Regions from separate parts of the Nonomuraea sp. NPDC050394 genome, predicted to be linked through region 3. Evidence: riboswitches for the same ligand, from Rfam matches in the RefSeq annotation. Region 3 holds a riboswitch; each other region holds the start of a gene.
What was found. Region 3 has a riboswitch for cobalamin ahead of ACIBKY_RS44355 (ABC transporter substrate-binding protein). Riboswitches for the same ligand answer to the same signal wherever they lie in the genome.
Positions count from the first base shown of each region.

Region 1: linked by a shared signal. The riboswitch ahead of ACIBKY_RS54835 (hypothetical protein) and the one ahead of ACIBKY_RS44355 (ABC transporter substrate-binding protein) in region 3 are both predicted to bind cobalamin.
Region 2: linked by a shared signal. The riboswitch ahead of ACIBKY_RS14575 (ribonucleoside-diphosphate reductase subunit alpha) and the one ahead of ACIBKY_RS44355 (ABC transporter substrate-binding protein) in region 3 are both predicted to bind cobalamin.

Region 1 is NZ_JBITIO010000035.1:14,263-23,657, reverse strand. It holds gene ACIBKY_RS54845 (MmgE/PrpD family protein) at 1-1,446, opposite strand, end outside; gene ACIBKY_RS54840 (short-chain fatty acyl-CoA regulator family protein) at 1,589-2,935, shown strand; cobalamin riboswitch at 2,988-3,125, shown strand; gene ACIBKY_RS54835 (hypothetical protein) at 3,190-3,894, shown strand; gene ACIBKY_RS54830 (hypothetical protein) at 3,887-4,030, shown strand; gene ACIBKY_RS54825 (SDR family NAD(P)-dependent oxidoreductase) at 4,139-4,894, shown strand; gene ACIBKY_RS54820 (YceI family protein) at 4,891-5,415, shown strand; gene cydC (thiol reductant ABC exporter subunit CydC) at 5,442-7,196, opposite strand; gene cydD (thiol reductant ABC exporter subunit CydD) at 7,193-8,914, opposite strand; gene ACIBKY_RS54805 (VOC family protein) at 8,928-9,317, opposite strand; gene ACIBKY_RS54800 (CopG family transcriptional regulator) at 9,314-9,395, opposite strand, start outside.
Region 2 is NZ_JBITIO010000003.1:317,006-326,400, reverse strand. It holds gene glmS (glutamine--fructose-6-phosphate transaminase (isomerizing)) at 1-1,208, shown strand, start outside; gene ACIBKY_RS14600 (cytochrome P450) at 1,212-2,399, opposite strand; gene ACIBKY_RS14595 (SAM-dependent methyltransferase) at 2,452-3,252, shown strand; gene ACIBKY_RS14590 (alpha/beta hydrolase) at 3,228-4,610, opposite strand; gene ACIBKY_RS14585 (ArsR/SmtB family transcription factor) at 4,691-5,260, shown strand; gene ACIBKY_RS14580 (Bug family tripartite tricarboxylate transporter substrate binding protein) at 5,346-6,272, shown strand; cobalamin riboswitch at 6,297-6,498, shown strand; gene ACIBKY_RS14575 (ribonucleoside-diphosphate reductase subunit alpha) at 6,611-8,833, shown strand; gene ACIBKY_RS14570 (ribonucleotide-diphosphate reductase subunit beta) at 8,854-9,395, shown strand, end outside.
Region 3 is NZ_JBITIO010000016.1:200,780-210,174, forward strand. It holds gene ACIBKY_RS44345 (ABC transporter ATP-binding protein) at 1-562, opposite strand, end outside; gene ACIBKY_RS44350 (FecCD family ABC transporter permease) at 559-1,689, opposite strand; gene ACIBKY_RS44355 (ABC transporter substrate-binding protein) at 1,686-2,684, opposite strand; cobalamin riboswitch at 2,795-2,991, opposite strand; gene ACIBKY_RS44360 (TetR/AcrR family transcriptional regulator) at 3,262-3,900, opposite strand; gene ACIBKY_RS44365 (ABC transporter ATP-binding protein) at 4,073-5,833, shown strand; gene ACIBKY_RS44370 (ABC transporter ATP-binding protein) at 5,833-7,590, shown strand; gene ACIBKY_RS44375 (MptD family putative ECF transporter S component) at 7,587-8,204, shown strand; gene ACIBKY_RS44380 (energy-coupling factor transporter transmembrane component T) at 8,201-8,944, shown strand; gene ACIBKY_RS44385 (ABC transporter ATP-binding protein) at 8,941-9,395, shown strand, end outside.

The DNA.
Region 1 (9,395 bases), on a different contig from region 3:
GAGATTCAGGGCGGCCACCTCGGCGGCGGTCAGCAGGGGAAGGCGTTCGGCCAGGCCGAGATAGCGGTCCTGCTCGGCTTCCGTGACCACGCCCGAGGCCAGGGTGCGGAACTTGGCCAGGTAGTCGGCGCGGGCGAACGGGTGTGCCCCGTCCGGGTGCGCGTCGGCGACCGCGCGTGACTCCTCGACCGTGCTGCCGTCGGCCAGCTCGACGACGACCCGGCCGCCGAACGCGCGCCGTTCCGGGTGGTGGTAGAGGGCGGTCCACTCGGGGTCCTCGACCGTGGCGATCTTGTTCCAGAGCTCGACGGTGTCGGCGCGGCCGGCCCGCTCGGGCAGGTACGACGCGACGTGGTGCCAGACCCCGTCCTGGAGGGCGACGGCGAAGATGTAGGGCAGCGAGTGATCCAGCGTCTCCCGGCTGGCGTGCGGATCGTACTTCTGCGGGTCGCCGGCGCCGCTGCCGATCACGTGGTGGGTGTGGTGGCTGGTGTGGATGGTGACCCGCTCCACCTTGGCCGGGTCGCCGATCCGCGCGCGCAGGTCGATGGCCAGGTCGATGAGGGCCTGGGCCTGGTATTCGGCCGAGTGCGCCTTGGTGTAGGTGCGCAGGATGCCGCGCGCCTGCTCGCCCGGCTCGGGCAGCTCCACCTGGTACTCGGCCGAGGGCCCCGACAGCATCCGGGCGATGACGCCGTCCTCGCCCTCGTAGATCGGCGCCGGCGCGCCCTGGCCGCGCATCGCCCGGTCCACCGCCTCGATCGCGACCTTCCCGGCGAAGGCCGGGGCGTACGCCTTCCATGAGGAGATCTCGCCCTTGCGTGACTGCCGGGTGGCGGTCGTGGTGTGCAGCGCCTGGCCGATGGCGTGGTAGATCGTCTCGGTGGGCAGGCCGAGCAGCGTGCCGATCCCGGCCGCCGCGGAGGGGCCGAGGTGGGCGACGTGGTCGATCTTGTGCTCGTGCAGGCAGATGCCGCCGACCAGCGCCACCTGGACCTCGTAGGCGACCGCGAGGGCACGCGTCAGCTCCGCGCCGGTCCGCCCGGTGTGCTGGGCCACCGCCAGGATCGGCGGGATGTTGTCGGCCGGGTGCGAGTAGTCGGCGGCCAGGAACGTGTCGTGGAAGTCCAGCTCGCGTACGGCGACGCCGTTCGCCCATGCCGCCCACTCCGGCGACACGCGAACGTCGTCCACTCCGAGGATCCCGGCCCCGCCCGAGGCCGCCGGGTGCGCGAGCGCCTGGTCCCTGGCCGCGGCCACCGGCGCGCGGCGCAGCGACGCGGCGGCCACAGCGGCGTTGTCGACCACCCTGTTCGCGATCATCTCGGCGATGTCCGGGTCGGGCGCCGGGGCGCGTGCGGCCAGGTCGGCGAGCTTCCAGGCCAGTTGCTCCTGGACCGGCAGCCGGTCGGCGCTGGGGCTGACACGGACGACATGGGTGATCATCTGACTCCTTTGCGAAGGGGTTTCCTGTCAGCATCACCAGCGGCCGCTGCGCCGGGCCAGCCCCGTCATCTGCGAAGTTTCGCGAAGTACCCGACCGGCTTTGCGAAGGTTGCGAAGCCGGGACTTCGCATAGGCTGTCCTCATGGGCAAGATCTTCGTGGGACCGAGGCTGAGGGCCCTGCGCCGCGACCGGAAGATCAGCCAGGTCCATCTCGCGGAGCTGCTCGGCATCTCGGCCAGCTACCTCAACCAGATCGAGCACAACCAGCGCCCGCTGACCGCTCCGGTCCTGCTCCAGCTGAGCGACGTCTTCGGCGTCGATCCCGAGTTCTTCGCCCCCGAGGACGGCACCCGGCTCATCGCCGACCTGCGTGAGGCCCTGGCCGGGCAGGAGATCTCCCCCGCCGCCCTCGCCGACCTGGTCGGCGCCAGCCCCGAGATCGCGCGGGCCGTGGCCGGGCTGCACCGCCGCTACCTGGCCGCCACGGAACACGCCGCCGTCCTGGCCGGCGCGCAACCGGTCGCGCCCGCGCCGTACGAGCTGGTGCGTGACTTCTTCTACGACCGGCACAACTACGTCGACGAGCTGGACCGGGCCGCGGAATCGCTGGCCGACGGCGGCGACCCCGGAGGGCTCGCGGCGCAACGGCTGGCGGCCCACGGCGTGCGGATCACCGAGGACGGGAGCGCGCGGCGCCGCTACGACCCCCGCACCCGCGTCCTGCACCTCGCGCCGGGCCTGCGGTCCTCCCAGCGCGCCTTCCAGCTCGCGACCCAGCTGGCCCTGCTCGAACACGCCGATCTGATCGCCGGCCTGGTCGCGGACGCGGGGTTCACCGATGCCGACGCCGCGGCACTGGCCAGGATCGGGCTGGCCAACTATTTCGCCGGGGCGCTGCTGCTGCCGTACCGGATCTTCCGTGACGCGGCCGAGCGCCGCCGCTACGACCTCGACCGGCTCGCCGCGGACTTCGGCGTGGGCTTCGAGACCGTCTGCCACCGGCTTTCCACCCTGCAACGGCCCCGCATGCGCGGTGTGCCGTTCTCCTTCGTACGCGTGGACCGGGCGGGCAACATCTCCAAGCGCCAGTCCGCCACCGGCTTCCACTTCACCCGCGCGGGCGGCAGCTGCCCGCTGTGGAACGTCTATGACGCCTTCACCACTCCCGGCCGGCTGCTGACCCAGGTGGCCGAGATGCCCGACGGGCGGCGCTACTTCTGGGTGGCGCGGACCGTGGAACGCCGCCCGCCCCGTCACGGCGCGCCGGGGTCGCTGTTCGCCATCGGGCTCGGCTGTGAGCTGCGGCACGCGCACCGGCTCGTGTACGCCGACGGCCTGGACCTGGCCACGCCCCAGGTCACGCCCATCGGCCTGGGCTGCAAGGTGTGCGAACGCGACGACTGCGCCCAGCGCGCCTTCCCACCCACCGGCACCCAGGTGCGGGCCGACGAGCATGTGACCGGGCTGGTGCCGTACACCACGCCCTGATCGATAGGCTTCGCGGTGCGGCTGGTCCGGCCTCCCCAGGGAAGGCCGGCGCAAGAGGGAACCCGGTGCGAATCCGGGACTGCCCCGCAGCGGTGAGCGGGAACGACCGCCGTCCACGCAAGCACTGGGCTCCGGCCTGGGAAGCGACGGCCAGTAGGAACGTGTGAGACGCCCGCGAGTCCGAACACCTGCCACCGCCCGTGCGCCGCCCGGCGCGCGGCCCCCAGGGGTTCCGCGAGGGAAAAGGACCCGACGTGAGACAACGCACCACCCTGCTCGGCCATGTCTCTCCCGAGACGTGGCAGGAACTGCGCGACATCGGGCTGAGCGACCTTCCGCTCCACGATCCCGCGTTCGAGGCGCACCGGATGTTCCCCGGGCCGCGCCGGCTCGACTACGCCCCCGCCGTCGCCGCCTATCTTCACGCGAAGCGGCGCGGCTTCGAGACCCGGCCGGTCCTGCCGGGCCCGGTGAGCGTCCTGGCCTCGACCCGGCAGGAGGGCCTGCTGGAGTCGTACGCGGAACTGCTGGAGCGGCTGGCCACCGCGGGCGTCGCCGAGGTCCAGCTCAACGAGCCGCTGCCGGCCGCGCCGATGCTCGCCTCCGCCTACACCAGGCTCGGCGAGCTGAGCCACCGACCCCGGATCATGGTCTGCATGTGCTCGGGAGCGGCAGGGCCCGCGCTGACCGCCCTCGGCGCGACCCGGGTCGAGGGCGTCGCCATGGACTTCGTGACCAGGCCCGGCACCCTGGCCGCGCTCGCCGCGGTCGGCGGCATGCCGGGTAAGACCGTGGTGGCCGCCCTGGTGGACGACACCGGCCGGGAGGTACCCGCGGCCGGCGTCCGCGCGGCCGTCGAGCGGCTGGCCGATCAGGTCGTCCTCGCCTCCACCTGTACGGCGGCGCGCTCACCCCAGGCGAGCGCGGCCGCCCTGGTGGGCATGGTCAACCGTGGTTGAACCCCTTCCCGGCGCCGCCGGCCTCGGCCCCGACACCCCGCTGCCCGCGCTGTTCCGCCTGGGACGGATGGCCCGCCTGCTCGACGGGCCGGACGAACTCCACATCACCACGGTGGCCCGCCAGGTGCTCGCCTGAGCCCTTCGGCCTCCACGAACAGCGTGTCCAGGAGGCAACGCGTGTGGAAGACGGCCATGACGCCGCCGCATATCGTCAGGCCACATCCGCCAGGAAAGGACGCCGAACATGCGGCAGGACGACCGCCCGACGGCGCTGGTGACCGGTGCCTCCACCGGAATCGGCGAAGCCTTCGCCAGGGAGCTGGCCCGCCGCGGCCACCATCTGGTGGTGGTGGCACGCGGCGCCGGCCCGCTCGACGCGCTGGCCGCGGAGATGAAGGACGCCTTCGGCACGGTGACCGAGGTCCTGCCCGCCGATCTCACCGACCATACGCAGGCCGCCGCCGTCGAGGAACGGCTGGCGGACGCCGCACGCCCGGTCGACGTCCTGGTCAACAGCGCGGGCGCGCTGACCAGCGGCCTGTTCGCGAAACTGCCGATCGCCGGTGAGGTGAGCCAGGTGGAGCTGAACGCGGTGGCCCCGATCCGGCTGACGCACAGCGTGCTGCCGGTGATGCTCGACCGCGGCAGGGGCGCCGTCCTCAACGTCTCGTCGATCGCGGGCGAGGCGCCGACGCCCTTCGGCGCGACCTACGGCGCCAGCTACTCCTTCCTGACCGCCTTCGGCCAGGCGCTCCACATGGAGGTACGCCGGTACGGCGTGCGGGTGACCACCCTCCTGCCCGGCTTCACCGCGGCCACCGCGGACCCGTCCCGCCGGATCCAGGCGGCTGACCAGGTGGCGCGTGAGGGGCTGGCGGCACTGGCGGCCGGGCGCGCGGTGTGCGTCCCCGGCCTGCGCAACAAGACCTCGGCGGCGTTCGCCCGGCTGGCTCCGCGGCGTCTCGTGCGGGCCGTGATGGAGGCGAGCCGTACCTCATGAGCGTCAAGCCCGGCACGTGGCGGATCGACGCCGCCACGGCGCGGCTCACCTTCGCGCTGAGCCATCTGAGCGTGCGCAGGGTGCGCGGGCGCTTCACGGCGTTCGAGGGGGAGATCGAGGTGGCGCCCGACCTCACGGAGTCGGTGGCGAGCGCCGTGATCGAGATGGCCTCGATCGACACCGGCGACGCCGAGCGGGACGCGTTCCTGCGCTCGCCCGCCTTCTTCGACACCGGCTCCTTCCCCGAGATGCGCTACCGCTCCGGGCGGGTGCGGGCGGGCGGCCACGGGCTGATCGCCGACGGCGCGCTCACCGTGCGGCAGAGCACCGGCACGCTCAGCCTGGACGTGCGGTGGCTCCCGCCCGAGGACGACGGCACGCGGCTGTTCGTCTCCGCGGTGGGCCGGATCGACCGGCACGACCTCGGCGTCGTGATCGGGTCTCGCCTGATGGGCAGCCGCGCGGTCCTCGGCAGGAACGTGCGGGTGAGCCTCACCGGCCACGCGGTCCTGCTCGGCTGAGCAGGACCGCTGGCCGACCGGCGCCGTCACTCCAGGACGCCGCCGACCTGCCTGGCGAGCAGGCGCACGTACGCGCCGTCGGCGGCGACCAGTTCCTCGTGCGTCCCCTGCCCGGCGACCCTGCCGCGGTCGAGCACCACGATCCGGTCGGCGCTCCTGATCGTGGACAGGCGGTGGGCGATGAGCAGAGTCGTGCGCCCCCGCCGGACGGCGCGCACGGCGGCCTGAAGCGCCTCCTCGTTCTCCGCGTCGAGGTTGGACACCGCCTCGTCGAGGATGAGGATGGGGCAGTCACGCAGCAGCGCCCGGGCGATCGCGATGCGCTGGCGCTGCCCGCCGGACAACTGGGCGCCCCGCTCGCCGCAGACGGTGTCGTAGCCGTCGGGCAGGCGGGCGATGAACTCGTCCACGCGGGCCTGCTCGGCGGCCCTGACGACGTCGTCGTCGCCGGCGTCGGGACGGCCGAGCCTGATGTTCTCCCGTACCGAACGGTTGAAGAGGTAGACGTCCTGCGGCACGATCGCGACCAGTTCCCTGATGTGCTCCTGGGGCAGGGTGCGCAGGTCTCGCCCGCCGATCGCCACCGCGCCCTCCTGGGCGTCCCAGAAGCGCAGCAGCAGGTGGGCGCAGGTGGACTTGCCTGCTCCCGAGTGGCCGACGAGGGCGACCGTCTCGCCGGGCCGTACCTCGAAGGACGTGCCGTCCAGGGCGGGCGGGCCGTCGGCCGCATAGGAGAAGCGCACCTCCCTGAACTCCACGCGGGCCGTCAGGGGCTCCTCGGGTACGCGGGCGTCGCCGTCGTCCACCGCGGGCGGCTGGCGGGTGATGGTGAAGATGCGGCGGGAGGCGGCGCGGATCTGCCCGAGCGCCCGTGCGGTGCCCGACACGTCGATCACCGGTCCGAACGCGGAGACGGCGAGGATCACGACGGCGGGCAGCACCGCGACCGTCAGGTCACCCGAGGTCACGAACACGGCGGCGAGGATCAGCACCGCGGTCAGCCCGCCCGCGACCAGCCCGTCGGTAACCGCCTGCTCGACTCCCGAGCGACGGCCGTAGGCGAGCTGCTGGGCCTGCAGGGAGTCGGTGCGCTCGCGCAGCCGCCGGGCGTAGTCGGTGCCGCGGCCGAAGCTGACCAGCTCGCGCATGCCCTGCACGCCGTCGACGACCTCGGCGCCCAGGACGCCGAGCTCTTCGCGCAGCTTCCTGCCCTGCTCGTCGGCCTTGCCCGCCAGCCACACGGGCACGGTGGCCAGCAGGATCAGGAACACGCCCACCAGCAGCGCGAGCAGCGGGTGGAAGAAGGCCAGGACCGTGGTGGAGGCGAGCGCCACCAGCGCGGCCACGACGTAGTCGATGACGGTGTGCGCGTAGAACCACTCGGTGGTCTCCACGTCCGCCATGACCGTGCCGGCCAGGTCTCCGGTGCGGCGGCCCAGCAGATAGCCGGGCGCGCGCCGTTCCAGGCCGTCGAACAGGCGCACCCGCATCAGCGCGAGCAGCCGGTACGCCAGGTCGTGGGCCACCCACATCTGCCACCATCGCGCCAGCCCGGCGGCCACCACCAGCACGACCAGCAGCCAGAAGATCGTGGCCAGCGGGCCCGCGCCGGAGCCGGTGACGGCCTCGCCGACCATCCAGGCGCCCACGGCGGCGGCCGCGACGCCGAGGCCGTGGGAGAGCAGGCCGGACAGCAGCGTCAGCGCGGCCAGCACCGGCTGACCGAACACCATGGGCACCAGCGCCAGGATGGGACGTGCCGGAACCGCGGGCGCGTTCATGCCTTCACCTCCTGGGCGGCCACGAGCCGCGCGTAGTCGCCGTCGCGTTCCATGAGTTCACGGTGGTCGCCGATCTCGCGGACGGCGCCGTCGCGCATGAGGACGATCCGGTCGGCGTCGCGGACCGTGGACAGCCGGTGGGCGACCACCAGCGTGGTGCGCCCGGTGGTGACGCGGCGCAGCGCGTCCTGGATGACGGCCTCGCCGGCGGCGTCGACGCTGGAGGTCGCCTCGTCGAGGACCAGGATGGGCGCGTCCTTGAGCAGGGCGCGGGCGATGGCGATGCGCTGGCGCTGGCCGCCCGACAGTGTCAGGCCGCGTTCGCTCACCTCGGTGGCGTACCCGTCCGGCAGGGCCGCGACGAAGTCGTGGATGTTGGCCGCCCGCGCCGCCTCGACGACCTCCGCGTCGCTCGCGCCGGGCCGGCCGAGCCGGATGTTGTCGGCGACGGTGCCGGTGAACAGGTAGGTGTCCTGGGCGACCACGGCCACCATCGCGCGCACGTCGGCCAGGGCCGCCTCGCGCACGTCGACGCCGCCGATCCGCACGGCGCCCTCGGTGGCGTCGAAGTAGCGCAGCAGCAGCGCCACCAGCGTGGTCTTGCCCGCGCCCGAGGGCCCGACCACCGCCACGGTCTCGCCCGGCTCGATGTCCAGCGTGAAGTCGCGCACGGCCGGGTGCTCGCGCCCCGGATAACGGAAGGTGACCCGGTCGAAGCTCACCCTCGGCTCCGTCAGCGGTCTGGGCGACTCGGGCTCGCTCACCAGTTGCTCGGCCTCCAGCAGCTCCTGGATCTGCTTGCTGGAGGAGATGCCGGTGTAGCCGGCGTGCCAGTACTTCGACAGCTCGCCCAGCGGGCGGAAGCACTCGCGGGCCAGCACGAGCACGATCAGCAGCGTCAGCAGGTCGACCGATCCCGAGGCCAGGCGCAGCGCCGCGACGCCGACCGCGAGCGCGGGACCGGCGAGCATGCCGAGCGTGGTGACTCCGGTGTCGACCAGGGAGATGCCGAGCTGGCGCATCGTGGCCTTGCGAAGCTCCTCGGCCCGCTCCGACAGGGACCGGCGCTCGCGGCCGGTGGCGTTGAACGCCTTGAGCGTGGTCATGCCCTGCATGACGTCGAGGTAGTCGGAGCTGAGCCGGCCGTAGGCCTGCCAGTTCTCCTCACCCTTGCGGGCCAGCACCTTGTCCAGCAGCCGCGGGCTGAGCAGGACCAGCGCGATGCAGACCCCGATCAGCGCCACCGAGACGGGGTCGCGGGTGGCCAGGTAGATCAGGATGCTCGCGGGCCCGAGCAGGCACAGGGCCACGGTCGGCAGGTAACGGCTGTAGTACGCCTCCAGCGCCTCGACCCCGTCGACGAGCACCGTGCGCACGTCGCCGCTGCGCCGCAGGGTCAGGTAGCCGGGCCCGAGCAGCAGCAGCTTCTGGTAGAGCCGGCCGCGTACCCGCTCCTTCACGGCATGGGCCGTGCGCTGCGCCGCCACCTCGGCGAACACCAGCAGCACGAGCCTGGCGGCGACCACGGCCGCCAGCCAGGCCAGCAGCCACAGGGCGGAGCCGAGGCCCTGCCCGGTGAGCAGGCGGGCGAACACCTGGGCGATCAGCACGCCCTGGGCGATGTAGGTCGCCGTCACGGCCAGGCCCAGAACGATGTTGAGCGTCAAAGCCAAGCGGATGTCGCCTGCCAGGGCCAGCAGGCGGCGATGCACCATCATGTCGGTCTCCGTCTCAGGTGTAGAGCTCCTCGTCGTGCTCGTTGATCTGGATCAGCAGGCCGTCGGGGTCGGCGAAGACGACCGAGCGCCCGAACGCCTCGTCGGCGACGCCGCGCAGGGGCGCGATGCCCGCCTCGCCCATCCGGGCCACGAGCGCGCCCAAGGGCTCGTCGCTGACCAGGCAGAGCGCCACCTCGCCCGCCGGTATCGGCGCGTCGGCCTCCGGTGGGCACACGCGGTGGGCCGGCGGGCCGAGGTGCAGCGCCACCCGGCCGCCGCCGGGGGCGGCCAGCTCGGCCCATTTCCCGCTGCGTCCCTTCGTCTGTACGGCCAGGCCCATGGCTTGGTAGAAGCCGAGCGCGCGCTCGACGTCCGAGGTGTAGACCACCGGCATCACGATCATGATTTCTCGTCCTCCGCGTCGCCGTGCCTCGCCAGGTGCTCCCGCAGCGCCTGCTCCACCAGCGCCGACAGGGTCACG
Region 2 (9,395 bases), on a different contig from region 3:
ACCTGGAGGACGGCGAGCTGGCCGTGCTCAAGGCCGACGGCTTCCACACCTTCGCCAGCGGCGGACTGGAGACCGCGAAGGAGCCGCTGACCGTCGACGTCGAGGCCGGGCACTACGACACCGGCGGCTTCGAGCACTACCTGCTCAAGGAGATCTCCGAGCAGCCCGAGACCGTCGCCCGCACGCTGCGCGGCCGCCTCGACGAGCGCTTCCACATCGCCCACCTGGGCGGGCTCAACATGGACGCCCGCGAGACCCGCTCCTTCCGCCGCGTGAAGATCATCGGCTGCGGCTCCGCCTACTACTCCGGCCAGATCGGCGCCCAGCTCATCGAGGAGCTCGCGCGCATCCCCGCCGACGCCGAGCCCGCCTCGGAGTTCCGCTACCGCAACCCCGTCGTCGACCCCGACACCCTGTACGTCGCGATCAGCCAGTCGGGCGAGACCTACGACACGCTCGCCGCCGTCCAGGAGCTCAAGCGCAAGGGCGGCCGCGTCATCGGCATCGTCAACGCCGTCGGCAGCGCCATCGCCCGCGAGGTGGACGGCGGCATCTACCTGCACGCCGGGCCGGAGGTCTCGGTCGCCTCCACCAAGGCGTTCACCTCGACCGCGGTGGCGTTCGCGCTGCTGGCCCTGCACTTCGGCCGCGTACACGACCTCTCGCCCGCCGACGGCCGCCGCATCGTGGACGGCCTGGCCAAGCTGCCCGACCAGATCGAGGAGATCCTCAAGCAGGGCGACCGGATCAGGGACTTCGCGCGGAAGTACGCGGGCCGTCCGTCGATCATGTTCGTCGGCCGGGTACGCGGCTACCCCGTGGCCAGGGAGGGCGCGCAGAAGCTCAAGGAGATCTCCTACATCCACGCCGAGGCCTACCCGGCCAGCGAGCTCAAGCACGGGCCGCTCGCGCTCATCGGCCCCGAGATGCCGACGGTGGCGATCGTCCCCGACGACGAACTGCTGGACAAGAACCTCACCACGCTCGGCGAGATCCGCGCCCGCGGCGGCAACGTCCTCATGATCGGCCACCGCGAGCCCGACGCCAAGCTGGCCGACGACGCGATCGTGGTGCCGAAGAACGAGATCGAGCTGGACCCCATCCTGCTGACGATCCCGCTGCAACTGCTGGCCTACCACGCCGCCGTGGCCCTGGAGCGGGACGTCGACAAGCCCCGCAACCTGGCCAAGAGCGTCACGGTCGAGTAGGGCCTACTTGCGTACGGGCAGGTGGAGCGGGCGGACCATGATGCTGCCCACCGTCCATTCCACCTCCTCGGCCGGTACGGCCAGCCGCAACCCCGGCATACGCGCGGCCAGCACGCCCAGGAACTCCCGCACCTCGGCTCTGGCCAGGTTGGCGCCCAGGCAGTAGTGGGCGCCGCGGCCGAAGGCGAGGTGCGGCTGCCCGGCGGCGCGGTCGAAGTCCATGGTGGCGGGGGAGGTGAAGACGCCGGGGTCGAAGTTGGCCCCGGCGAAGGAGGCGATGACCCCCTCGCCCTTCCTGATCGGGCCCGAGGGCAGGTCGACGTCCTCGGTGGCGACGCGGATGAGCGGGCTGTCGCCGGGCTGCTCCACGCGGAACAGCTCCTCGGTCGCCTGCGGGATCACGCCGGGGTCGGCGACCAGGCGCTCGAAGCCGTCGCGGGGAGCCAGCAGCCGCAGCGCCGCCCTGGACAGGATCGAACCCGTCGTCTCATGCCCGGCCAGGAACAGGCCGAGCGTCATGCGGACGAGTTCGTCCTCGGTGAGCCGGTCGCCGTCGTCCCTGGCCTCGATCATGGAGGCGAGCAGGCCGTCGCCCGGGGCGTCGCGGTGCTCGGCGATCATCGTGGCGCAGTAGGCGTAGAACTCCGCGGCCGATCCGGCCTTCTCCTCCTCGGTGAGGCCGGAGGAGGAGAGCATGGCGTCCGACCAGCGCCGTACGCGCTCGCTGTCGATGCCGGGCACGCCCATGACATCGCAGATCACCTGGACGGGCAGCGGGAAGGCGAACTCGGTCACGAAGTCGAACGTGGCGGGCAGCCGGTCGGCGAGATCGGTGGCCAGCTCGCGCAGGCGGGGGCGCCAGCCGTTCACCTGGCGCGGGGTGAAGGTGCCTGACAGCAGGCGGCGCAGCCGGGTGTGGTCGGGCGGGTCCATGCCGATCAGGCCGCCGGGCGCCTCGGCGATCGTGAAGCCGCCGAACATGCGGGGCGCGCCCGGGTAGGACAGGTCGCGGCTGAAGCGCGGGTCGGTCAGCACCATGGCGGCGTCCTCGTAGCGGGTCGCCAGGTGGACGTGGTCGCCGCTCGGTACCTGGACCAGGCCCAGCGGTTCCTTCTCGCGGCGGATGGCGTACCGGTCCGATGGGGCACCCCTCGGACCGGACGGAAAGGGAAAATGCTCGAAATCGGCCATGAATCGGACGCTATCCAGTGAAGTCATGACTGAGAAGACCTAAGATCATGATGTGGCTTTCGACCCGCAGACGCCGAATCTGGCGCGGATGTATGACTACATGCTCGGCGGCAAGAACAACTTCGGCGTCGACCGCGACGCGATCGACCAGCTGTCGAAGCACATCCCGGAAGCCATCCCCATAGCCAGGGCCAACCGCGCCTTTCTGCAGCGGGCGGTGCGGACGCTGGCCGCGGCGGGCGTCAGGCAGTTCCTCGATCTCGGCAGCGGCCTGCCCACGCAGGGCAACGTGCACGAGATCGCGCCCGAGGCCCGGGTCGTCTACGTCGACAACGACCCGGTCGTGGCGGCGCACGCCCGCGCGCTGCTGGAGGAGTCGGGCCGGGTCGTCTTCCTGCACGCCGACCTGCTGCGGCCCAGAGAACTGCTGGCCAGCCCCGAGGTGACCGGCTTCCTCGACCGTACGGAGCCGGTCGCGGTGCTGCTGGTGTCGATCCTGCACTTCGTCCAGGACGCCGACGACCCGGCGGGCATGGTCGCGGTGCTGCGCGAAGCCGTCCCGCCGGGCAGCTACCTGGTGCTCACCCACGCGGTGCCGACGCTCGGTGACCCGGAGGCGGAGGAGGAGGCCAAGAACATCTACCGCGGCTCCTCCGCCGGCGGGGCCGTGGGGCGTACCGAAGCGGAGATCCTGAGCTTCTTCGGTGACTTCGAGCTGGTCGAACCGGGACTGGTCGAGGTGACCGAGTGGCGCCCCGACACGCCCCGGCTCGTCGGTGAGGACCGGCTGCCGCCGTACCTGCGCGCCGCGATGGGCCGCAAGCCCGGTCACGGCACCAGCAGCCCCCAGTAGAGCGCCCAGGGCAGGAAGGCCGCGGCGCCGGTCAGCAGGACGGCCAGCCGTACCCGCTCCGAACCACGCGCCCGGCGCGCGGCGGGCACCGTGAGCACGGCCGCGACCAGCGCCAGCACCGCGAGGGCCTGCAGGACCAGCCAGACGAGCGGGCGGCCGGCCACCAGCGGGCCGGGTGAGCCCAGCTTGGCGCCCGACATGACCGAGTAGAACAGGTAGGCCAGCGCGCCGAAGGCCGCGACGGGCGCGGCGATCGCCACCGTCCGCGGCCAGCGCGCCCCCGCTTCCGCCGGGGTACGGCCCCGCACCCGCCTGACCAGCGCCCAGACCGGATAGCCCAGGAAGGCGACGAGGAACAGCAGCAGCGCCCCCACCTGCACCGCGGCCGACTCCCACCAGGCCGGCGGCGGGACCGCGACCGTCATCGACGCCTGGCCGGGCAGCTCGCCGACACTCTCCGCGGTGGGCAGCCGCCCGGCGGCGACGCGCTTCACCCAGGTCCCGACGGCCTCGGCGTAGCCGGGCGCGAGCTCGGGGGAGCGGGTGACGCCGCGGTCGGGCGTGAGGTGGGCGGCGTGGTCGGCGCCGGCGAAGTAGCGCAGCGTGTAGTGCTCGTGCGCGAGGCCCTCGGCCAGCAGCGGCGGGGTCTCCCGCGGCGGGGTGAGCAGGTCGTGGGCGCCCCAGATGCCGAGCACGGGCTGGGTGACCCGGGCGAGTACGGCCCGCGCGTCGTGCCACGCCATCGGGAACTGCCCGGCGCCGGCCAGCAGCCGGTAGACGGCGGGCACGCCGCGGTCGGGCACCGGGCCGCTCACGCCCGCGTTGCGCAGCCCGGCGGCGACCGCCCAGGTCTGCTGGCGCAGCGGCTGCATGGCGTTGCCGCCGACGATCACCACGTACGCGACGTCCTTGGAGCGGGTGGCGGCCAGCGGGGCGACCCAGCCGCCCTCGCTCAGCCCCCAGATGCCGACGTTGTCCCGATCGACCCCCGCGAACCCGCGCAGGGCCGCGTGCGCGCCGAGCGCGTCGCCGGCCAGCTGGCCGTAGTCGCGGACGGTCATCGAGTAGCCCTCGGAGCGCTTGTCGTAGACCAGCACGGCCAGGCCCTGGCGGGCGAAGGCCTCGGCCTCGGTCATCAGCTTCGTACGCGGGGTCCCGCCGCCCGATCCGTGCACGAGCACCAGGCCGGGCAGCGGCCCGCGCGCCCCGGAGGGGACCAGCACGCTGCCGTGCATCTGAAGCCCGCCGCTGCCGCGGAAGGCCACCTCGGTGACGGTCAGCCCGTCGTCGGCGAACGCGGGGACGGCCGGGACGGGCGCGCAGACGAGCGCGAACAACATGATCACTAACCTCTTCATACTGCCGACGCTACTCTGCAGAGAGATATCGGCAAAGAGACGTCTGCAGAAATCATCCGGCAGGACTAAGCTCTCTCCTCATGAAGGATGAGGATGAGGCGCCGCTGTATCTCGACGATCACGAGCGCCTGAAGGCCCTGGCCCATCCGATGCGCAGGCGCATGCTGTCGCACCTCAACGTGCACGGCCCCGCCACCTCCACCACGCTGGGCGAACTGCTGGGCGCCAAGACCGGCACGACCAGCTACCACCTGCGCCAGCTGGAGAAGTACGGCTTCATCGAGGAGATCCCCGAGCGCTCGACCGGCCGCGAGCGCTGGTGGCGCAAGGCCGACATACCGCGCGACATCCGCACGCCGAACTTCCGCGACGTGGCGCCGGAGAACCGCGCGGTACTGGAGGAGTTCTACCGCATCGGCATGGCCGAGGACCGCGCGCTGCTGGACCGCTTCGGGGCCGCCTACCTGCGCGACCCCGACTGGGCGAAGGCCTCGCGGGGGTTCGGCCGGATGACCAAGGAGGGGCTCGACGCCTTCTTCGAGGAGTACATCGCGCTGCTGTGGAAGCACAGCCACCCGGCCGACGACGCGCCCCCTGACGCGCGCCCGATCTACATCAGGATGTTCGCGCTGCCGGCCGATGATACGTGAAGAGTGCCCCCCGATGTGTAACACCGTGTGATCTGCCAATAACCTCATGTAATGGGAGGTCTATCGGGGTTCGGGGAGGGGCATCATGCGGCGTCGGCAGTTCTTCGCTCTCGGGCTCGGCCTGGCCGCCTGTGCCTCCGGATGCGCCGGCGCGGGTGGCGGCGCGCACGGCCTCGGTCCCGTCGGCGTCGTCCCCGGCGGCGAGCGATGGGCGCCGGTCGCGCAGGCCCTCTACCGCACCCTGCGCAGGGCCGGCTACCCCGCCACCGGCACGGGCGGCACGACCACGGTCACCGTGACCGGCCTGCCCGCGCTGGCCGCCGCCGAGCTGAACGACCAGCGCCCCATGCACGTCGCCACCACGCCGCTGGCCAGGCTCACCGGCAACGTCGAGGTGCTGGTGGTGCCGGCCAACTCGCGTCTGAGGGACTTCGACGCCTTCGCCGCCCACCTGCTGGCCCAGCCGGAGCGCACCTACCTGGCCGGCGGGCCCCTGGGCGAGCCCGACCACCTGCTGTTCGGCCTGGTCGCGCAGGGGCTCGGCGTGGACGTCAGGAAGATCGACTACACCGGCTACCCGGGCGCCCAGGAGGTGGCGGCGGCCATGCAGGGCGGCAAGGTCGCGGCGGCCACCGGACGGCTGCGCGACTGGCGGGCCCGGCTCGACTCCGGCCGGATCAGGCCGCTGGCCGTCTCCTCGGCCGCCCGGGTCCCCGGCATCGATGCCCCCACGCTTCTGGAATGCGGGGTGCGGGTCGACTTCGCCGACTGGTGCGCGGTGGTCGGGCCCGCCGCGATGGACGGCGAACGGCGGGGCGCCGCGGTGCGCATGATGGAGGACGCGACCCGGTCGGCGCCGTGGCACGAGGCCTGCCGCAACGGGGGCTGGGAGGCCATCCCGCTCAGCGGCGACGACTTCGCCACGTGGCTGGCCACCGAGTCCGCCCGTACCCGCAGAGTACTCCGTGAACTCGGCATGCTCGACACGCCGAGCACAACATACCGGGGATAGTTGCGGGACCGGCCACTAGATGTAGGATCCTGCACTGTCGCTGGTTCGCCTCCCCGGAGGCGGAGCAAAAGGGAACCTGGTGCGATTCCAGGGCTGCCCCGCAGCGGTAAGCGGGAACGACCGCCGTCATCAGCACTGGACCCAGGTCCGGGAAGCGACGGCCAGTAGGACTCACGCGTTGAGACGCCCGCGAGCCCGAAGACCTGCCAGCGGTTGTCCTGTCCATTGGGCCTCGAGGGAGGGCCCGGGGGCTGCGCGGCCGGGGGATCTCCGTACTTGCCGTGTGCGCTCTCGCGTGCCCTCGCAGGGGGAAAGCTCGCTCGCGAGGAGTGTTGCACGTGACGCAGATCGTTGAGATGGATCGGCGGCTGGCCATCGAGGAGGCGGCGGCGCGCGTGATCGCCGACCCGGCCAACTCCCGGGTCGCCGCGCGGCTGCTGGCCGAGGAGATCGCCGACGAGGCGGCGGGCCACGGCGTCCGCACGTTCTCCGACTCCATTGCCGCCACGCACGCGGCCGGGCTGATCCAGGACGCGCTCGCTGACTTTGTCCGGAAGAATCGTGAACAGCTGGACGCGCTCATCGACGCGGATGCCGACGAGCGGTTCGAGTACTTCGGCCTGCGCACCGTCTACGACCGCTACCTGCTGCGCCACCCCGAGACCCGCAAAGTGCTGGAGCGCCCGCAGCACTTCATGCTCCGCGTCGCCTGCGGCCTGTCCCGGACGGCCGGCGAGGCCGCCGAACTGTACGCGTTGATGTCGACGTTGTCCTATCTGCCGTCTTCTCCCACGTTGTTCAACTCCGGCGCCCGCCGGCCACAGCTGTCGTCGTGCTTCCTGCTGGACTCGCCCCGGGACGAGCTGGAGTCCATCTACGACCGTTACGGGCAGGTCGCCCGCCTGTCCAAGTACGCCGGTGGCATCGGCATCTCCTGGACCCGGGTCCGCTCGCGCGCATCGCTGATCAAGGGCACGAACGGGCACTCCAACGGCATCGTTCCGTGGCTGCGCACGCTCGACTCCTCCGTGGCCGCCGTCAACCAGGGCGGCCGGCGCAAGGGCGCGGCCTGCGTCTACCTGGAGACCTGGCACGCCGACATCGAGGAGTTCCTGGAGTTGCGGGAGAACACCGGCGAGGACGCCCGCCGTACCCACAACCTGAACCTCGCCAACTGGGTGCCGGACGAGTTCATGCGCCGGGTGGAGTCGGACGGCGTGTGGTCGCTGTTCGACCCCAAGACGGTCCCGCACCTCACCGACCTGTACGGCGACGCCTTCGACACCGCCTACCGCGCCGCCGAGGAGCAGGGCCTGTACACGCGGCAGATGCCGGCCCGCACCCTGTACGGCCGGATGATGCGCACGCTCGCCCAGACCGGCAACGGCTGGATGACCTTCAAGGACGCCGCCAACCGCGTCTCCAACCAGACGGCCCGGCCGGAGAACGTCATCCACCTGTCCAACCTGTGCACCGAGATTTTGGAGGTGACCAGCGACGGCGAGACCGCCGTCTGCAACCTCGGCTCGGTCAACCTGGCCGCCCACGTCACCGGCACCGGCCTGGACTGGGAGCGGCTGGCCGGCACCGTCCGCACCGCGGTGCGCTTCCTCGACCGCACCATCGACCTGGGCTTCTACCCGACGCCCGAGGCGGAGAAGGCGAACAAGCGGTGGCGGCCGATCGGGCTCGGCGTCATGAGCCTGGCCGACGTGTTCTTCGCGCTGCGGCTGCCGTTCGACTCGCCCGAGGCGCTGGCGCTGTCCACGAGGATCGCCGAGGAGATCGCCCTCGCCGCCTACGCCACCTCCTCCGATCTGGCCGTCGAGCGGGGCCGGCACCCCTCCTACGACGACACCCGCGCCGCCCTGGGCGTGCTGCACCCCGACCACTACGGCGTCGGCGCCTCCGAGCGCTGGGACGCGCTGCGCGCCAGGATCGCCGAGACCGGGCTGCGCAACTCGCTCATGATCGCCATCGCGCCGACGGCGACGATCGCCTCCATCGCCGGATGCTACGAGTGCATCGAGCCGCAGGTGTCCAACGTGTTCAAGCGCGAGACGCTGTCGGGTGAGTTTCTGCAGGTCAACCGGTATCTGGTGCGTGACCTTCAGGAGCGCGGGCTGTGGACGCAGGACATGCGCGACGCCATCAAGCGCGCCGACGGCTCCGTCCAGGACATCCCCGGCATCCCGGATGAGCTGAAGGTGCTCTACCGCACCGCGTGGGAACTGCCGCAGAAGGCGCTGATCGACCTGGCGGCGGCACGCACGCCGTACATCGACCAGTCGCAGTCGCTGAACCTGTTCATGGCCACGCCCACCATCGGCAAGCTCTCCTCGATGTACGCCTATGCCTGGAAGAAGGGCATCAAGACCACCTATTACCTGCGCTCACGACCGGCCACCCGGATCGCGCAGACCACCGTCCAGACAACCACCGTCCAGACGACCCCCGTCCAGACGACCCCCGTCCAGACGACCCCCGTCCAGACGACCCCCGTCCAGGAAGCGGTCGCCTGCTCCCTGGAGAACCCCGAGTACTGCGAGGCGTGCCAGTGACAGAGCGAAGCGAAGCAACCGTGAAGCACAGCATGCTGCTGGACCCCGGAATGGACCTGACGCTCCGTCCGATGCGCTACCCCGACTTCTACGAGCGCTACCGGGCGGCCATCCGCAACACGTGGACGGTCGAGGAGGTGGACCTGCACTCCGACCTGGCCGACCTGGCCAAGATGTCGCCGCAGGAACGCCACCTGATCAACCGCCTGGTCGCCTTCTTCGCCACCGGCGACTCCATCGTGGCCAACAACCTGGTACTCAACCTGTACCAGCACGTCAACGCCCCCGAGGCGCGCCTCTACCTGTCGAGGCAGCTGTTCGAGGAGGCGGTGCACGTGCAGTTCTACCTGACGCTGCTCGACACCTACCTGCCCGACCCGGACGAGCGGGTCAAGGCGTTCGCCGCGGTGGACAACATCCCCTCCATCCGCGACAAGGCCGAGTTCTGCTTCCGGTGGATCGACTCGCTGTCCAGCCTGCAGCGGCTGGAGACGCGGGAGGACCGGCGCACCTTCCTGCTCAACCTGATCTGCTTCGCCGCCTGCATCGAGGGCCTGTTCTT
Region 3 (9,395 bases):
CGGTGACACCAAGCCCGCGCACCAGGTTCAGCGCGTCGAGCTGGTGCCGCAGATCGAGGTGGTTGGTCGGTTCATCGAGCACCATCGTGGCCGGCCGCTGGGCCAGCGCCCGCGCGATCAGCACCCGCTGCTTCTCGCCGCCCGACAGCCGGTCGAAGGGGGCGTAGGCCAGATCGGCCACGTCGAGCCGGTCGAGCGCGTCGGCGATGATCGCCCGGTCCCGGGCGTTGTCACCGTCGAACGCGCGCTTGTGCGGAGTCCGGCCCATGGCGACCACGTCGTACACGGTGAGCTCGAAGTCGCCGCCGGTCTCCTGGAGCACGGCCGCCAGCCGCCGGGCCAGCCAGCCCGCCGGCATCTTCCAGACGTCCTCGCCGTCCAGCAGCACACGGCCCGACGTGGGCCTGAGGGCCCGGTAGAAGGTGCGCAGGAGCGTGGACTTGCCCGCGCCGTTGGGCCCGGCCAGTCCCAGCACCTCGCCCTTGGCGACCTCCAGGGAAATCTCACGGACCAGGTCCCGGCCGCCGATGCGGACCGACACGTCCTCCACGACCAGTGTCACTTCGATCGCCTCCGCATCAGCCACAGGAAGAACGGCCCGCCGACCAGCGCCGTGATGATCCCCACCGGGATCTCCTCCGGCGCGATCAGAGTGCGGGCCACGAGATCGGCCGTGACGAGAAAGGCCGCTCCGAGCAGCGCCGTCGCCGGGAGTGCCCGGCGATGATCGGCGCCGATGAGCAGGCGGACGACGTGCGGCATGATCAGCCCGACGAACCCGATGGACCCGCTGACCGCCACGATCGTGCCGATCATGATGGCCACCAGCACGAACAGCGCCGCCCGGAACCGGTGCACGTCCAGCCCGAGCGAGGCCGCCGCCTCCTCCCCGGCCAGCAGCAGGTTCAGCGGCCGGGAGACCCCGAGCAGCACGAGCGTGCCGGCCAGTACCGCCACGGCCGGAATCCACACCATCGTCCAGGTCGTCCCGGCCAGGCCACCGAGCATCCAGCGCAGCGCCGACTGGGTCTTGTGCGGGTCGTTGGACGTCACCACCAGGAAGCTGGCCACGGCCGACAGCACCTCGGCCATCGCGACCCCGGCCAGCACCAGCCGCACCGTGGTCATCCGGCCGCCGGACCTGGCCAGGAAGTACACCGCGACCAGCGCGGCCAGAGCTCCGAGGAACGCCGCGACGGGCAAGGAGAACGCGCCGAACACGGTGAGGCTGAACACCACCACGCTGACCGCGCCCACGCTCGCGCCGGAGGACACGCCCAGCAGCATGGGGTCGGCCAGCGGATTGCGGACCAGCGCCTGCAGCGCCATGCCGCACACCGACAGCCCGGCGCCGATCACCGCCGCGAGCAGCACGCGAGGCACCCGTACGTCCATGACGATGGTCTCCCGCACGACCGGCCAGGTGGGCTCGGCCAGCGCGGGGTGCACGCGGTGCAGCAGGATGCCCCACACCTGCTCCGCCGGGAGCGTGACCGACCCGGCCGCGATCGCCGCCGTCGCCGCCGCGCCCAGCATGACGAGCAGCAGGGCGATCACGATCGGGTACGGCAGGCCGGGCCGCCGCGCACCCACCTTCGGATACGGCAGGCCCAGCCGCCGCGCATGAACCTCCGGCCCGCCTACCTTCGGCTCGCCCACGTTCGGCTCGCCCACCTTCGGCCCGCTCACTTGAAGCGGTCGGCGTGGAGCTGCCTGGCCAGGGCTTCGACCGCCGCCGGGGCGCGCACACCGAGCACCACCGACGACAGCGGCAGCACCGCCAGCCTCTTGTTCTTGATCGCCGGCACGTCCTTGAGCGCCGGGTTCGCCAGCAGGAACCGCTGCTTGTCGGCCACCGACTGCTCGCCGTAGTCGTAGATGACGATCCACTCGGGCGCGCGCTCGGCGACCTGCTCGAACGAGACGTCTCCCCAGGTCTTGCCGAGGTCGGCGAAGACGTTCTCCGCCCCCGCCAGCTTGATGATCTCGTTACCGATGCCCGCGCCGCCGGCGGTGAAGGCGGTCTTGTCGCCGCTGTCGTAGACGAACAGCTTCACCGGCGCCGCCCCGGCCAGCTTCTCCCGTACCCCGGAGAGGGTGGCGTGCAGCTTGGCGAGCAGCGGCTCCGCCCGGCCGGGCACGCCGAAGATCTTCGCGACGTTGTGGATCTCCTGGTCGATCAGCTCCATGGTCACCGGGCCCTTGGCGCACTCCTCGACGTTGAGGTAGCTGTTGATCCCGGCCTTGGTGAGGGCGTCGCGGCTGCGTCCCTGCTTCTCGTCGAAGGTGCTGGCGAAGCCGCCGTAGACGAAGTCCGGCTCCTGCGCCAGCAGGGCCTCGTAGGCGGGGTACTCCTTGGACAGCACCTTCACGCTGTCGTAGGCGGCCTGGTACTCCGGCAGGATCTTGTCGTCGAGGTAGCCGGTACCGACCATCGACTTCTCCAGCCCCAGCGCCAGGAGCACCTCCGTGGCGTGCTGGTTGAGCGAGACCGCCCTGGCAGGCGGGCGTTCGTAGGTGGTCTTCACGCCGCAGTTGTCGATGGTGACCGGGAAGCCCGCGGCGGCGGAAGCGGCCGGAGCCTGCCCGGGAACGGCTCGTTCAGCCGGGGCGCCGCCGCAGGCGGCCAGCACACCGGATACCAGGAGGGCGAGCAGGAGGGACGTAAAACGTCTGCCCGTCATGGAGGGTTCCTCTCACGGAATCTGCACAACGGGGCGGATCGGAAGGAGGGAACGCCAAAGGCCCGCCGGACACCACAGGCCCACTCCTCTCCGGGGAGATCCGCCCCAGTTCATCGAGGAGGCGACCGCGTGAGTCTCCTGGCTCTCGGGTCGAGGCTCGTCCCCGCCTTCCCACCCCGTGGGGGCAGTGGCTCAGTGAGGATCCGCTCGCCGATCACAGTGGCGGGACCGCGCCGGATTCACACCGGCTTCCTCAGTCCGCGCTCGCCTTTTCCCGGCCATCATGACACGAACCAAATCAATTCCTAGCCGTGAGGTTCCACGAACAGCGTGTTCTCCGGAGGCAACGCGCGTGGAAGACGGCCATGAGAGCGCCGCAGGACGCCGGACATGCGGCAGGACGACCGCCCGACGGCGCTGGTGGCCGGAACCTCCACCGGTAGCGGCGTTCTATATGGCCTGCGGCCTGCCGACCTGGTGTTCTGAGTCGTTGACGGCGGCCGCGGTCTGTCCTGAGGCTCGAAGTCCGGGCCGCCGGTGCTGACGCTTGCGCCGGAGTGAGCCCCGCCCGGCCCGGTCAATCGCGGCCATGACCGGCCAGCGCGTCGATCAGGGTGCGGAGCCCGCTCAGGAACGCGGCCTCGTGGTCGAAGGCCCGGACCACGCGGCGGATACGTTCCGGGTCCACGGCCGCTGACTCCAGCAGTCTCTCGCGGGCGGCGCGTCGTTCGGGGGTTGCGCCAGGCAGGTAGCTCAGGTGGCCGAGCACGTACCACCAGAGTTGAAGATACGCGTCGGTGGCTCGGTGGTCGTCGAGACCGAGATCGCGGAACCGGTCCAGTGCCCAGGTGAACATCGCGGTGGCCCGCGGCGCGAACCACTCGCCTTGCCGCAGGATCTCCACTACCCACACGTGCCCCGCGAGGTAGGCGTCCAGTCCGGCGAAGGCGGCGATCAGGCGCTCCTGCGGAGTGCCCTCGTCGGCGGGCAGCGGCGGAAGCCCCTTCGCCACGTCGTCCAGCAGGGCGAGGATCAGTTCCTGCTTGTCCTTGACATGCCGGTAGATCGCCATCGGAGCCGCGCCCAGTTCTGCGGCGACCCGGCGGATGGTCAGCCCGTCCACGCCCTCGGACTCGGCGACCCGCCGTCCGGCCGCGACGACCCTCTCGCGGGTGAGGAACTGGCGACGTCGGCTGGAACTCGTGCTGGCGATCACTCCCTCAACTGTACTCGCGTGGAATTTCTCCAAGCTCTCAAGTAAGGCTAGCCTTGCTTTAGTGTACTAAGTACGCAAGAGTTCGCGGTGGCGGGGTCGCGGCTGCCTCTAGCCATTGAAAATGATTGTCGTTACCATCTCCTGCTGTCTGGCCAGAAACGAAGGGTGTGGCATGTCCACGATGTCAACGGCGCGGCGGGCGCCTTCGGTGCTGGCTCCCGCTCGCGCCACATTGGTCGGCTGCGGCATCCTGACCGCCGTCAGCGCGCTCGCCGGCATGGCGCCGCTGGTCGCCGTGGTGGAGATCAGCCGCCGGCTGCTCCACGGCGACACGGAGGTATGGCCGATCATCGTCGTCGCGCTCGTGGCACTGGCGGTCAAGCAGCTCGGCACCTTCGGCGCGGGGGTTCTGACGCATCTGGCCGACATCCGGGTCTCGTTCGGCATCCGCAGAGCCCTTCTGGGCAAGCTGCGCAGGCTTCCCCTCGGCTGGTTCACCGATCGCAACTCGGGGGCCGTGAAGAAGACCGTTGAGGACGACGTGGCGGCGCTTCATCAGCTCATCGCGCACTCCGTGGTGGAAGTCACGGCGGCGGCGGTCCCGCCGGTGGTGGCGATCGCGTACCTCGTGGTCGTCGACTGGCGCATGGCCCTGATCGGGGTGCTGCCCATGGTGGTCGGACTGGTCGTGTACCAGCGGGCGATGGCGGACGCGGGGACGAAGTACCCGGAGTTCATCCAGTGGCTGACCCGGCTCAACGGTGCCGCGGTCGAGTTCGTCAACGGCATCGGGGTCGTCAAGGCGTTCGGAACGCCAGGCGTCGCCAGCCGCCGTTTTCAGGATGTCTCGCGGAGGTTCGCGCGGTTCTTCCTCGAGTGGGCCCGCTCGACGAGCGCCGCGGGCGTCATCGCGGAGATCCTCCTGTCGCCGCCCAGCGTGCTCGTGGTCATGGCGAGCGCCGGAGGCGCGCTCACCGCGGCGGGCCGGCTACCGGTCGAGAGCTTCATCGCCTTCCTGGTGTTCGGCACGGTCACCACCGCGGGGTTGATGACGGTCATGATGTCGGTGCATCCGCTGGTCACCGCACTGAGCGTGGCCCGTGGCATCCGTGAGGTGCTTTCCAGCCCGGAGCTGCCCGTCCCGGCCCGGCCTGTCGCGCCGGACCCGGACGCCCCAGGTCCTGTGGTCAGCATGCGCGCGGTCCGCTTCGCCTACGGCGACACCGTGGCGCTGGACGGGATCGACCTGGACCTCGAGCGAGGCACGGTGACCGCGCTGGTCGGTCCGTCCGGTTCCGGCAAGTCCACGCTGGCCAAGCTCCTGCCCCGCTTCGACGACCCGCAGGAGGGGACGGTGGCGCTGTACGGCGTGGCCCTGCGCGACATCGACCCGGCCGAGCTGTATCGCCATGTGGCCTTCGTGTTCCAGGAGTCGGCGCTGCTGCGCATGAGCATCAGAGACAACATCCGTCTGGCCCGTCCGGACGCCGATGACGCGGCGGTCCGCGCCGCGGCCGCCAAGGCACAGATCCTGGAACGGCTCGACGAGCTGCCCCGGGGGCTCGATTCCGTGGCCGGCGAGGACGCCGAGCTGTCAGGAGGCGAGCGGCAGCGGGTATGCATCGCCCGGGCCATCCTCGCCGACCGGCCGGTCCTGGTGCTCGACGAGGCGACCGCGAGCGCCGACCCGGAGAACGAGGCCCGCATTCAGGACGCGCTCAGCGAGGTCGCCCGCGACCGTACCGTCCTGGTCATCGCCCATCGGCTGAGCACCATCCGGGGCGCCGACCGGATCGTCGTACTGGACGCCGGCCGCGTGGTGGAGCAGGGACGGCATGCGGAACTGCTCGCTCTCGACGGCCTCTACACCCGGCTGTGGGAGCACGACCAGCGTGCGCGTGAGGGCGCCGTGGCGGGAACGGAGACGCGCTGATGGTCACCATGATCCGATACCTGTTCGAGGTGCTGGACGAGAAGGGCCGGCGGCACCTGCGAGTCATGCTCGTCCTGCAGGCGGCGCAAGGGGTGCTGCAGGGGCTGGGATTCCTGCTCGTGGCACCGCTCGTCGCAACCCTGACGAGCCCGCCCGTGGACTGGCCCGGATTCTGGCTCTGGCTGGGGACGATCGTGGCCGTCGTCGCCGCGCACCATGTGCTGCTGGCCCGGAGCACGTCGCTGGGCTACCTCGTCGGGACGGACGTCCTCACCAGCTTCCACGAGCGCATCGGCAACCATCTCGCCACGCTGCCGATCGGCTGGTTCGGCGGCGACCGTACCGGGCCGGTCGGCCGGATGCTCGGCAAGGGCACGATGGATGTGGCCAACATCCCCGCGCACCTGCTGCGGCACGTCGTCGTCGGCGTGACCGCGCCGGCGGTCATGATCACCGGTAGCTTCCTGCTCGACTGGCGGATCGGCCTCGCCTTCACCGCGGGCGCGGCCCTGTGCGCCCTGGCGCTGCGGCTGCTCATGGTGATCGTCCGGCGTAACGACGACGACTACGAGCACGACATCGGCGCGACCTCCTCCCGCGTCGTCGAGTACGCCCGCCAGCAGCCTGTCCTGCGCGCCTACGGCGTGCTCGACCGGCCCGAGATGGGCACGCTGGAGGAGTCCCTGGTCCGCCAGCAGGGGTCCCAGTCACGCCTGACGATCCGCGGCGCCTGGGGACTGATGGTGTTCTTCGGCACCCTGCAACTGGTGGTCACGGCCGTCATCGCCATCGCCGTCGCACTCACCTTGCAGAGCGTCATCACCCTCCCGGTCATGATCGGCGCGCTGATCGTCACCCTTCGCATGCTTGATCCGATCACGCAGCTCGGCGAGCTGGCCGGGCACGTGCAGGTCAATGCCGATGCGATCGGACGGGTGCGCGCGTTGCTCGCCGTCCCGTCGCTGCCCGAGCCGGAACGGCCCGCCGAGCCCGTGGGCGCCGACGTCGAGCTGCGCGGGGTCCGCTTCGGCTACGAGGACGGCCCTGCCGTACTGGACGGTATCGACGTGACGATACCGTCGGGGAGCCTCACCGCCGTCGTGGGTCCGTCCGGGGCCGGCAAGAGCACGCTGCTGAAGCTCATCGGCCGGTTCTTCGACGTCGACGCCGGTATGGTCGCCATCGGCGGCAGGGATGTCCGCGAGCTCGGAAGCGCGGGCGTGTCGCGGCTGACGGCCCAGGTGTTCCAGGACGCCTACCTGTTCGAGGGCACCATCGCCGACAACCTCCGCATGGCCGCACCGGACGCCGGCGATGCCGATCTCGACCGCGTGGCCGCCATCGCGCGGCTCGACGAGGTCATCGAACGGCTGCCCGACGGCTGGCACACCCGAGTCGGCGAAGCGGGCTCGACCCTGTCCGGCGGCGAGAAGCAGCGGGTCTCGATCGCTCGCGCCCTGCTCAAAGACGCTCCCGTCGTGCTGCTCGACGAGGCCACGGCCGCCCTCGACGCGGTCAACGAGGCCGCGGTCGCCGACGCCATCGCCGTACTGGCCCGTGATCGCACCGTCATCATCGTCGCCCACCGTCTGTCCACCGTGGTCGCCGCCGATCACATCCTCGTCCTCGACCGGGGACGGATCACCGAGCAGGGCGACCATGAAGCCCTGCTCACCGCGGGAGGTACATACGCCCGCTTCTGGAACGAGCGGGTACGCGCCCGCGGCTGGCAACTCGCCCCGAAGGGAACCCCGTGACCACAACAACTCCGGCCGAGCGTCACCTTGACGTGGCCATGAGCCCCAAGGACCTCATCAACATCGGCGTCTTCGGCGCCCTCTACATCGCCGTGGTGTTCGCGATCAACATGCTGGGGTTCGTCAACCCGGCCGTCATGCTGATCGCCCTCGTCGCGAGCATCGTCGCCGGGGGAATCCCGTTCATGCTGTTCCTCACCCGGGTACGGCACGCGGGCATGGTCACGATCTTCGCGATCGTCACCGCCGGGCTCCTCATGCTCACCGGGCATCCACTGATCAGTTTCGTGATCACCATCGGCTGCGCGCTGGTCGCGGAGGTGATCATCTGGTTCGGCCGGTACGGCTCCCGCCGCCTGAGCGTGCTCGCCTACGCCGTCTATTCCGCCTGGTACGCCGGGCCCATGATGCCCATCTTCTATGACCGCGACGCCTACTTCGCGGGCCCCTCGATGCAGATGATGGGCGCCGACTATGTCAGCCAGATGCGGACGCTGCTCTCGCCGGCGGTGCTGCTCGCCTTCGACGTGTCCACGATCGTCTTCGGCCTGCTCGGGGGGCTGCTCGGCCTTCGGCTGACCCGCAAGCACTTCGAGAAGGCGGGACTGGCGTGACCACCAGCCCGGTGGCGGCCTCACGCGAGCGAACCGTCACGGCGGCCCGCTCACGTCCAGCGCTGCGGCTGGACCCGCGGACCAAGGCGGTGCTCGTGCTCGCGACGAGCCTGGTGGTCATGGCCCCGGAAGGCGTCTCGTTCATCCCCGCGGCGCTTGTTCTCGGCGTGCTGCTCGCGTTCAACGAAGGCGCGTGGGTACGGGCGCTCGCGCTGCCGGTCGCCGCGGCCGGAATCGGGACGATCGCCTACCTGCTGCCGATGTACGTCCCGCATCCGGTGGTCGGCGTGGTCGCGACCATGGCCGCGTACCTTGTCCGCCTCGTCGCCATCGGCGGCGTGGCCCTCCATCTGATGTCCACGACCTCGCCCATGGAGCTGACGGCGGCGTTGCGCGCCGCACGCGTACCGCGAGCGATCACCGTCTCCGCGGCCGTGATGCTGCGCTTCCTGCCGACGATCATCGCCGAGGCCCGCGCCGTCTACGACGCCATGCGGCTGCGCGGGATCGGCGGATGGGGCGGCATGCTGCGCCACCCCGTGCTCAGCATCGAGCGCTTCACCGTTCCGCTCATCGCCTCAAGTCTGCGCGTGGCCGAGGACCTGTCCGCCTCCGCGCTGCTGCGCGGGCTCGGCTCGGCCTCCCGCCCCACCGCGATGCGCCCGCCGCGCCTCGGCGCCGCCGACGGGGCGGCCGTTCTCGTCGCGGCGGGGCTCGCCGTGGTCACGGTCCTGTGGTGATCCGGATCGACGGGGTGCGCTGGGCCTACGCGGGCGCGGCCGCTCCCACACTCAACGACTTCACCCTGAAGGTGATGCGAGGGGAGACCGTCGTGCTGTGCGGACCCAGCGGATCGGGCAAGAGCACCGCGCTTCGACTCATGAACGGCCTCATCCCGCACTTTCACGAGGGCGAGCTCGACGGCACGGTTCATCTTGACGGGCAGGCCGTCGCCGACCTGGCACTCGATCAGCTCGGCCGGCTGACGGGCACCGTACTCCAGCACCCGCGCCGCCAGTTCTTCACCGACGAGTGCGAGGCCGAACTCGCCTTCGCGATGGAGAACTTCGGCGAACCCGCAGAACGCATCAGAGAACGTGTCAGCCTGGTCGTGGACGAACACCACCTGCGCGGCATCGCGGGACGGAGACTGCAGGATCTGTCCGGCGGCCAGCAACAACAGGTCGCCTG